Regions from separate parts of the Roseibium sp. RP-7 genome, predicted to be linked through region 4. Evidence: predicted binding sites of a transcription regulator. Region 4 holds the regulator's gene; each other region holds the start of a gene.
What was found. The regulator LexA, encoded in region 4, represses DNA repair genes until DNA is damaged. The targets are predictions, from matches to a motif close to TGTTCNNNNTGTGTTCNG.

Region 1 (2,205 bases), on a different contig from region 4:
ACGGTGTACCAGACCCTGGCCATGTCCCCTGCCCTGTCGATCACCGACAACATGTTCATGGGCCGTGAGTTGAAGAAACCTGGCTTCCGCGGCACCTGGCTGCGCCAGCTGGACCGAAAGAAGATGGAAGAGATCGCCCGCGAAAAGCTGAACGAACTGGGGCTGCTCACTATTCAGAACATCAACCAGGCCGTTGAAACGCTTTCCGGCGGTCAGCGGCAGGGGGTGGCGGTGGCACGGGCGGCCGCTTTCGGCTCCAAGGTCGTGATCATGGACGAGCCGACCGCCGCTCTCGGCGTCAAGGAAAGCCGGCGCGTGCTGGAGCTGATCAAGGATGTCAGGGCCAGGGGCTTGCCCATCGTACTGATCAGTCACAACATGCCCCATGTCTTCGAGGTTGCCGACCGTATCCACATTCATCGGCTGGGCAGTCGGGCTTGTGTCATCAAACCGTCGGACTTTTCCATGTCCGATGCGGTGGCGATCATGACCGGAGCCATGGATCCGCCGGACAGCATGGCGGCCTAGGCCAGGGTAGAAAAACGGGAGGTGCCTTTCATCCGGCGCCTCCTACCCGGGACCTCATCCCGAAGAGAACCGAAAGGCTCGTCCCGAAAGATGGGCAGCAAATTCGGTGCTTGTGGCCCATCCTTCGAGACGGGCCCATGGCCCTCCTCAGGATGAGGTGGTGGTTTGATAAGCCGCTGTAGGGAGGAGAAAGGTCATTCAACGGGTGCCATTGGCAGGCCTCGTTGGAACAAATAAGGGAGCGGGAGAATCCGGGTTCAGCACCTCTCCCACCCGAACCCTCGTCCCGAAGAGAACCGAAAGGTTCGTCTCGAAGGATGGGCGGCAAATTCAGCACCCGTGGCCCATCCTTCGAGACGGGCCTATAGCCCTCCTCAGGATGAGGTGGTGGTTTGATGAGCCGTTGTGGGGGCAGAGAAGACACATGCAACGAGCGCCATTGGCGCGCCTCGTTGAAACCAATAAGGTGGCGGGAGACACCGGGTTCAGCCCACTCCTACCCACACCCTCATCCTGAGGAGAACCGAAAGGTTCGTCTCGAAGGATGGGCGGCGAGTTCGGCGCCTTGCGGGCCTCCTTCGGATGAGGCGGTGGTCTCAAAGGCCGCTGCCGCGAAATGACACAAAGCCATGAATCCGCCGTCGATGCGGTTCCTGACAAACGACGAAAGACCAGAACGTATATGTTTTTGATTTGCGGCGAAGCACTGTTCGATCTCTTTGGAGAAGCCGGTTCCGGCGACAGTGTTTCTTTCGACGCCCGTATCGGCGGATCCCCCTTCAACGTGGCCATGGGGCTGGCGCGCCTTGAAGAGGGCGCCGGGTTTTTCGGCGGCATTTCACGCGATGCCCTTGGCGAACGTCTGGTCCAGAAGTTCCGCAGTGAAGGCGTTTCGGAACGCTATATCCTGAGGACTGACTACCTGACGACGCTCAGCCTCGTCCAGAAGGATGAGCATGGCTCTCCTGCCTATACGTTCTACGGCGAGAACGCGGCTGACCGCATGGTGACCGTCGATGACCTGCCGCAGTTCGACGAACCGCTATTGTTTCTGCACATCGGGTCCTACACGGCACTGGTCGAGCCGGTTTCGGCCGCCTTCAGGGCTCTGATCGAACGCGAGCGAGACCATACGCTGGTCTCCTTCGACCCGAACATACGCCCGACCGTGGTGCCGGACATGGCGCTCTGGCGCCGCAATACGGAAAGCCTTGTTCCGTTGACGGATGTCGTCAAAGTGTCGGACGAAGACCTTGCCCTGATCGCTCCCGGTGAACCCGTTGAAACCATTGCCCGCGCCTGGCTCGGCATGGGGGCTTCGCTGGTCATCGTCACACGGGGCGGCGACGGTGCAACCGCATTTGCCGAAGGCATCGAAGTCAGCCGTCCGGGCATCAAGGTAACCGTTGAAGACACCGTTGGCGCGGGCGACACCTTCCAGGCAGCCCTGCTTGCAGGGCTGAAACATCTAGGTGCAACCAACCGTGATGCGCTTGCAGCCCTTGACGCCGGCCAGCTAAATCGTCTTCTTGACTTCGCTGTCGGGGCAGCTGCCATCACTTGCTCCCGGAGGGGAGCGGATCTGCCGCGCAGGAGCGAATTGGAAAAAGAGTGGTCGGCCCTGAAATGAGGGGCTGACAAGAGAATTAAATCGATTTAAAAGGCAGTCGAAAACGG
Region 2 (2,205 bases), 250 kb from region 4:
AACCAGGTCTTCCTCGAAGGCGAGTGTTGTTCCAAGGCCGTCACAAGTGGGGCAGGCGCCGAAGGGATTGTTGAACGAGAACAGACGCGGCTCGATTTCCGGAATGGTGAAGCCGGATACCGGGCAGGCAAATTTTTCGGAAAAGATCAGCCGTTCCGGGTTGCCGTTCTCGTCGGTCTTGTCGGCAAATTCGGCAATTGCAATGCCATCGGCAAGTTTCAGCGCCGTTTCCAGTGAATCGGCAAGCCGACCGGAGATATCGTCACGCACGACGATACGGTCTACGACGACGTCGATATCGTGCTTGAATTTCTTGTCGAGGGCAGGGGCCTCGGAAATCTCATGGAAGGTTCCGTCGATCTTGACGCGCTGGAAACCCTTCTTCATCAGCTCGGCAAGTTCCTTGCGATACTCGCCCTTGCGGCCGCGAACCATCGGCGCGAGCAGGTAGAGGCGGGCACCTTCTTCCAGTTCCAGAATGCGATCGACCATCTGGCTGACGGTCTGGCTTTCGATCGGCAGACCGGTGGCGGGGGAATAGGGAACGCCGACACGCGCAAACAAAAGGCGCATGTAATCGTAGATTTCCGTAACCGTCCCGACCGTGGAGCGCGGATTGCGGGACGTGGTCTTCTGTTCGATGGAGATTGCCGGCGACAGTCCGTCGATCTGGTCGACGTCCGGTTTCTGCATCATTTCCAGGAACTGACGCGCGTAGGCGGACAGGCTTTCCACGTACCGCCGCTGTCCTTCTGCATATATGGTGTCGAAGGCGAGTGACGACTTGCCTGAGCCAGACAGGCCGGTCATGACAATCAACTTGTCGCGGGGCAGGTCCAGATCGACGCCCTTGAGGTTATGCTCTCGTGCGCCACGGATGCTGATGACCCGTGTTGGGTCCGCCTTCCAGGCTTCTTCCGACTGCGATCCCTTGGCTGTCTTCATTGTCGTTCTTTCTGACCGCATGCGTCGCCCAAAGCCGATTGTTGCTCTCGCATACGCTAAGATGGTCCATTGCCGATGATGTCTGTTTGCCCCGATATAGCAGTTTCGGGCGGAGCTTCCAGTGAGGCATTTTCATTATCGTGCTGGAGGCACTTGTCGATGCGATGCCTGATTGAATCGCTTTTACAGAAATGGTAAGAACAAAACAAGTACATTAACGATTGCCGCGTCAGGAGCCGAGCAGAAATAGGTGACCGAAACCTCGCAGTTCGTGAGATAATGTCCTGACAGAAAAATCGGGGCTTGATTGGAACAAAAGTGGAGCAAATTGTAACTTGGCGCAATCAAGGATTGTGTCTGTCGACTTTGCTCGAATTTTAGGCGGATGAACCAGGCGGCAGTTTGTGAGTTGCCTTGTGGAAAATGAGTGAAGCCTGGCGAAAATAGCGGCGAAGCTGTTGGCGTGCCGTTAGGGTTCTGGTTTCTAGCAGCAAAGCTTGCAACGTTGACCGTTTATCGACACGTGCCGGAGAAGCACACGAACATCGTCGGCGGGGTCAACGAAAAACAAACAGGAGTTCAGTATGGCGGGCAGCGTCAACAAAGTAATTTTGGTCGGCAATCTGGGAGCAGACCCGGAAATCCGCCGTACGCAGGATGGCCGCCCGATCGCCAATCTCCGGATTGCGACGTCGGAATCCTGGCGCGACCGCAACACCGGTGAGCGTCGTGAAAAGACGGAGTGGCACCGCGTCGTGATCTTCAACGACGGTCTTTGCAAAGTTGCGGAGCAATATCTGCGCAAGGGATCAAAGGTTTATCTCGAAGGCCAGCTTCAGACCCGCAAATGGCAGGATCAGTCCGGTCAGGACCGGTACTCCACCGAGATCGTGCTGCAGGGCTTCAACTCCAACCTGACCATGCTTGACGGCCGCGGCGAAGGTGGCGGTGCATCCGGCGGTCTTCCCGATTACGGCAATGACTCACAAGGCGGCGGCGGAGGTGGCTTCGGCGGCGGCGGCTCCGGTTCCGGCGGGAATTTTGGTGGTGGCTATGGCGGCGGTTCCAGCGGCGGTGGCGGTTACGGCGGTCCGTCCGGTGGCGGTGGCGGCCCCATGGACGACGAAATTCCGTTCTGATCTTTTTCTGCCCTACCGGGTGCGGTCCCATGCTTTGGGGCCGCGCACCAGGGTATGTTGATCAACCGCCGACGTTCGGGTCGTAAGGCGTGTTCGGGTCATCAATGCCGTCGTAATATTC
Region 3 (2,205 bases), 1.9 Mb from region 4:
TTGGCAATCTGGTCGGCATAAGGACCTCTCCCGCGCATGCGCTCGCCCCATTTCGCGTCATAGTCCTTGCCGCCGCGCATGGCGCGGATCAGGTTCATCACATGGCGGTAGCGGTCCGGACGCTCTCGCAGCAGCCAGTCCCGAAAGAGTTCCGACACTTCCAGGGGAAGCCGTAAAAGGATGTAGGCGACCTCCGTCGCGCCATGCCCGGCTGCCGCTTCCAGAACGTTTTCAATTTCGCTGTCTGTCAGGGCTGGGATCACAGGCGCCATCATTACAGACGTGGGAATGCCCGCGTCGGAGAGAGCCCGGACGGCTTCAAGCCTTTTGTGGGGGGCAGACGCACGCGGCTCCATGGCCCGGCAGAGCTTCTTGTCGAGCGTCGTGACCGACAAGGCAACCTTCACCAGATTTCGTTCTGCCAGCCTCGACAGAATGTCGATATCTCGCGTGACCAGGGCTGACTTGGTGACGATCGCAACCGGGTGGGAGCAATTATCCAGCACTTCCAGGATCTCACGCATCAGCTTGTAGCCGCGTTCCATCGGCTGGTAGGGATCAGTATTGGTGCCGATGGCGATCACGCGCGGCTGATAACCGGGGCGGGAAAGTTCACGTTCAAGCAACTGTGCGGCATTGGGTTTGGCGAACAGCCTGGTTTCGAAATCCAGGCCCGGAGACAGCCCCATGAACGCGTGGCTCGGTCTGGCGAAACAGTAGATGCATCCATGTTCGCAGCCCCGGTACGGATTGATCGAGCGGTCGAAGGAAATATCCGGCGACTCGTTTCGGGTGATGATTGTGCGCGCACGCTCTTCCTGCACCTGGGTTTTCAGCGGCGGCAGGTCTTCAAGCGTTTCCCAGCCATCGTCGAAACATTCACGAGTTAATTTCTCGAAGCGGCCGGAGGCATTGAGCGCAGCCGCGCGTCCCCGCCGCCTGTGCTCGGCAACGGAGCGGACATCGGGTACAAGGCCGGCTGCGTCGGCTGGTAGTGAAATCTCATCGGGGGGGCTGAAGGGCACGCGAGAACGTCCAGGTTACGAAATGGAACATAACAAGAACATTATCACGACGCCAACGCGACGCAAGATGCTGTTTACACCTTGTGGGTTTTGACCTTCAAAAGATGGTGGACTGCAGACCAGGCCGGAATTCAGGAACCGCCACGGTCATCGTGACCTGGCCGGCGACCAAGGTATTTGATCAGGATCGCATCCAGCGTCCCGTCGGACTGCATCTCGCGAATGGTTTCGTCGTAGCGTCCGGGAAGGCTTTTGATGTCCGGGTAGGTCGAAGCTTTGGCAAAGACGTTGTAGTAGGGCTTCGTTATCAGCGGCAGCGGTAACGTCGCCAACTGGTCCAGCCTCCCGGCCTTCTTTTCCTCGTAGAGCGTGCTGATGGTGTTCATGGGAACGGCATCCACACGCTTTGCCAGCAGCATGCCGATCTGGAGATTGTTGCTGGCGACCGTCTGAAAATCGAGGCCGGCGTTGAGGAACTCCGGGGTATAGGCGAAATCCTGCGTGATACCGATCTGCAACCCCTTCAGGTCGTCGTAGCCTTCGAAACGGATTGTTCCGGCATCTTCGGCGCGGATGAAGAAGCTCCAGCTGATGTCGATGTAGCTTTCGTCCGGATAGTTCAGGTACTCCATCCGGTCCGGCTTCTTGGAAAACAATAGCAGCATGTCCGCCCGTCCGGCGCGCGCTTCCTGTTGGATGCGAGTTCCGGAATCGATCAGTTCCAGCGAATAGGAAAGGCCGAGACGGCGCATGACTTCATCGAGAACTTCGACGTCGATACCCTTGTAGACCCCGTCTTCGACAAACTTGTATGGCTCTTCCGGGGTTGCCAGCACCACGAGGTCTCGGGCCGATGCTGTCCCGGCCAGCAAAGCCAGGGACAGAACAAACTCGGCGAGCCCCATCAAGATCCGGCCGAGCGTCTGCGTCAGGTATCCTGCGCCTGAAGTTGGCTTTTGATCGGGTGTCGTCATGGCGCGATCGCTTGGGTTCTGGTCGAAGTAAGAGCTTTCAGCTTTGGTATGCACTCTTAAGATAACATGAAATCCGGCAGTTCCATTTGCCAGAGAGGGGCTATTTTCCTGAAAACCGTCAAATGGATACCGATCGGTTTCACACTGGAGCAACTTTTCACGGCCCTATGACAAATGTGAAAGAGGTACTGCTACAGCTTTCGCCC
Region 4 (2,205 bases):
CCTCTCGTCGCAGGAATATTGCTTGTTCTCACCAGCCGGCCTCCGGATATCCAGATTGCTGCAAGCGGCTCTCGAATAGCTGCCCGCGATGAAACGGGAACTTTGCGTTACGCAGCAAGGGGGAGATCGTTTGCAAGTGATCTCTGGCTGCAGTCGGAAGGAGTGAGGAATGATGCGATCTTGTCGCGCAAGATGAAATCGCCTCAAAGAAATTGCGATGACGACGGTTGTGTCATCAGGGCCTACGTCAATTCAGAGGACGCAGAACGGCTGGATAGCAGGCAATCGTTTCTTGCAATCGCGCAGCCAAAGACATTTGAAGCGTTTCAGCTGGATTGCCGATATGCCGATTTGGTCGTGACCGATCTTGTCGCTCCGGAGAGCTGCGGTGCAGCCCTCGTCCTGGATCGCGGTACGCGCACCGAACGTGGTGCCGTCTCCATCTGGCTATCGCCCGGTGATTTCAGCGAGGCCGCAAATGCTACGAGCGGTGCCAGTGCACCGGGCCATCCGCCAAACGAAAATCTGAAAATCAAGAAACTGAAGTATGCCATCCCTGATCCACCGCGCCCCTGGCATCACCAGGGTACGGTAACAAGAGATAGCCTGCGTCTAGCCGAGCGCGCCTCAGTGGCCGAAGCGCGCGCAGAGGAGTGACTGGTCAATACTGACGAAACAGGGCAACGAGGCGGCCCTGAACACGAACGCGGCCGGGACCGAAGATCCTGGTTTCATAAGCCGGGTTGGCTGCTTCAAGAGCGATGGAAGCGCCTTTCTTGCGCAGCCTCTTCAAGGTGGCTTCTTCATCGTCCACAAGTGCAACCACGATGTCGCCACTGTCGGCGCTGTCGGTCCGGCGGATAAGAACGGTATCACCGTCCAGAATGCCCGCCTCAATCATGGAATCACCACGAACCTCCAGCGCGTAGTGTTCCCCGCGACCAAGCAGGTCCTGCGGCACTGTGATGGAATGGCTGTGTGTTTGAATGGCCTCGATGGGCACGCCGGCTGCAATGCGGCCCATGACGGGAATTTCCGTAACACTGGACACCGGCACCGGTGCAGCTTTTTCCGGCTCCGGTTTGCCGAGTGAGCCTTCAATGACTTCAGGTGAGAAGCTGCCTCTTGGCCGTGGAGCGCCCAGGCCGGGTGCGATGGAGTCCGGAAGACGAACAACCTCCATGGCTCTGGCCCGGTTTGGCAGGCGCCGGATGAAGCCACGTTCTTCAAGCGCAGTGATCAGGCGGTGAATGCCGGACTTGGAGCGCAGGTCGAGCGCATCCTTCATTTCGTCGAAAGACGGCGGCACACCGGTTTCTTTCAGTCTTTCGTGAATGAACATGAGCAGTTCGTACTGCTTGCGCGTCAGCATGTAGGCGTCCCCTGACCGAGAAAACATCTGGTACAAATCAAGAACATGGTACCTGTTCTCATTGTGTTCTGCAAGGGTAAATGTTCTCTTACTGTTCTTGGCTTCGAACAAGTTGCCGTATTCAATCCGTCTCCGATATCGGATTCAGGTCGTCCTTCGATCCGGTCATGATCAGCAGTTCACAGGTGATCAAAGTCGGCGCGCCACCAGCGGTGAGAATGCCCCGATGCAGTCCACCTTCGAGATCAACGGCGCGGATTGGGATACAAAGCTCTTGCTTCGGTTTCGCGCCAGCGTTTGCAGACAGGAGTATCTCGGAGATCAGACCTGTCATCGGCTGGGCATCGCGGAACGCTGCTCCGGCCAGACTGCCCAGTCCATAGACTTCGTAGGAGGGTGCTTTCAGCTCTTTTGCGAGTTCTTGGATGCTGTCCGTCAGGTCGGCAAACGGAGCGAGTGTGGTGATAAGCGCATTGTAGTCGGTTGTCCGTGACTGTTCGTCATCCTGTTGCACACGAAACAGCGTGAATTCGGTTTCCGGATCCAGCGATGCCACGAAGGCTGCGCCTTGCAGGCCGTACCCTTTGATAGCCCCCTGATGCGCAACCTTCAGCGTATGCGGCAGTAAGTGGCCAAGGTGCTCGGCTTCTTCCTCGTGCCAATAAGCGTGTACATGAGCGAACCATTCACCATCTCGTATCCCGAGAATGGCAACTGCGGACTCCAGCGTTGCGCCTTTCGAAGAGTGCGTGTCGCTGTACCAGGCTGCATGTCGGTCATCGATTGCACAGGCAGGCATTACGAAGTCGAACGCTTCGAGCGTGAGCCCGGAA

Region 1: a site for LexA is predicted at 943-960, ahead of ACVDG9_RS17045 (carbohydrate kinase family protein). Genes of this name have one in related genera too.
Region 2: a site for LexA is predicted at 1,142-1,159, ahead of uvrA (excinuclease ABC subunit UvrA). Genes of this name have one in related genera too.
Region 3: a site for LexA is predicted at 1,049-1,066, ahead of ACVDG9_RS04605 (PA0069 family radical SAM protein). Genes of this name have one in related genera too.

Annotation. Positions count from the first base shown of each region.
Region 1 is NZ_JBRKQA010000002.1:516,101-518,305, forward strand. It holds gene ACVDG9_RS17040 (ATP-binding cassette domain-containing protein) at 1-528, shown strand, start outside; gene ACVDG9_RS17045 (carbohydrate kinase family protein) at 1,211-2,158, shown strand.
Region 2 is NZ_JBRKQA010000001.1:2,653,405-2,655,609, forward strand. It holds gene uvrA (excinuclease ABC subunit UvrA) at 1-945, opposite strand, end outside; gene ACVDG9_RS11975 (single-stranded DNA-binding protein) at 1,530-2,084, shown strand; gene ACVDG9_RS11980 (hypothetical protein) at 2,146-2,205, opposite strand, start outside.
Region 3 is NZ_JBRKQA010000001.1:1,006,746-1,008,950, forward strand. It holds gene ACVDG9_RS04605 (PA0069 family radical SAM protein) at 1-1,001, opposite strand, end outside; gene ACVDG9_RS04610 (substrate-binding periplasmic protein) at 1,157-1,999, opposite strand.
Region 4 is NZ_JBRKQA010000001.1:2,908,170-2,910,374, reverse strand. It holds gene ACVDG9_RS13115 (ComEC/Rec2 family competence protein) at 1-657, shown strand, start outside; gene lexA (transcriptional repressor LexA) at 662-1,372, opposite strand; gene ACVDG9_RS13105 (hypothetical protein) at 1,494-2,205, opposite strand, start outside.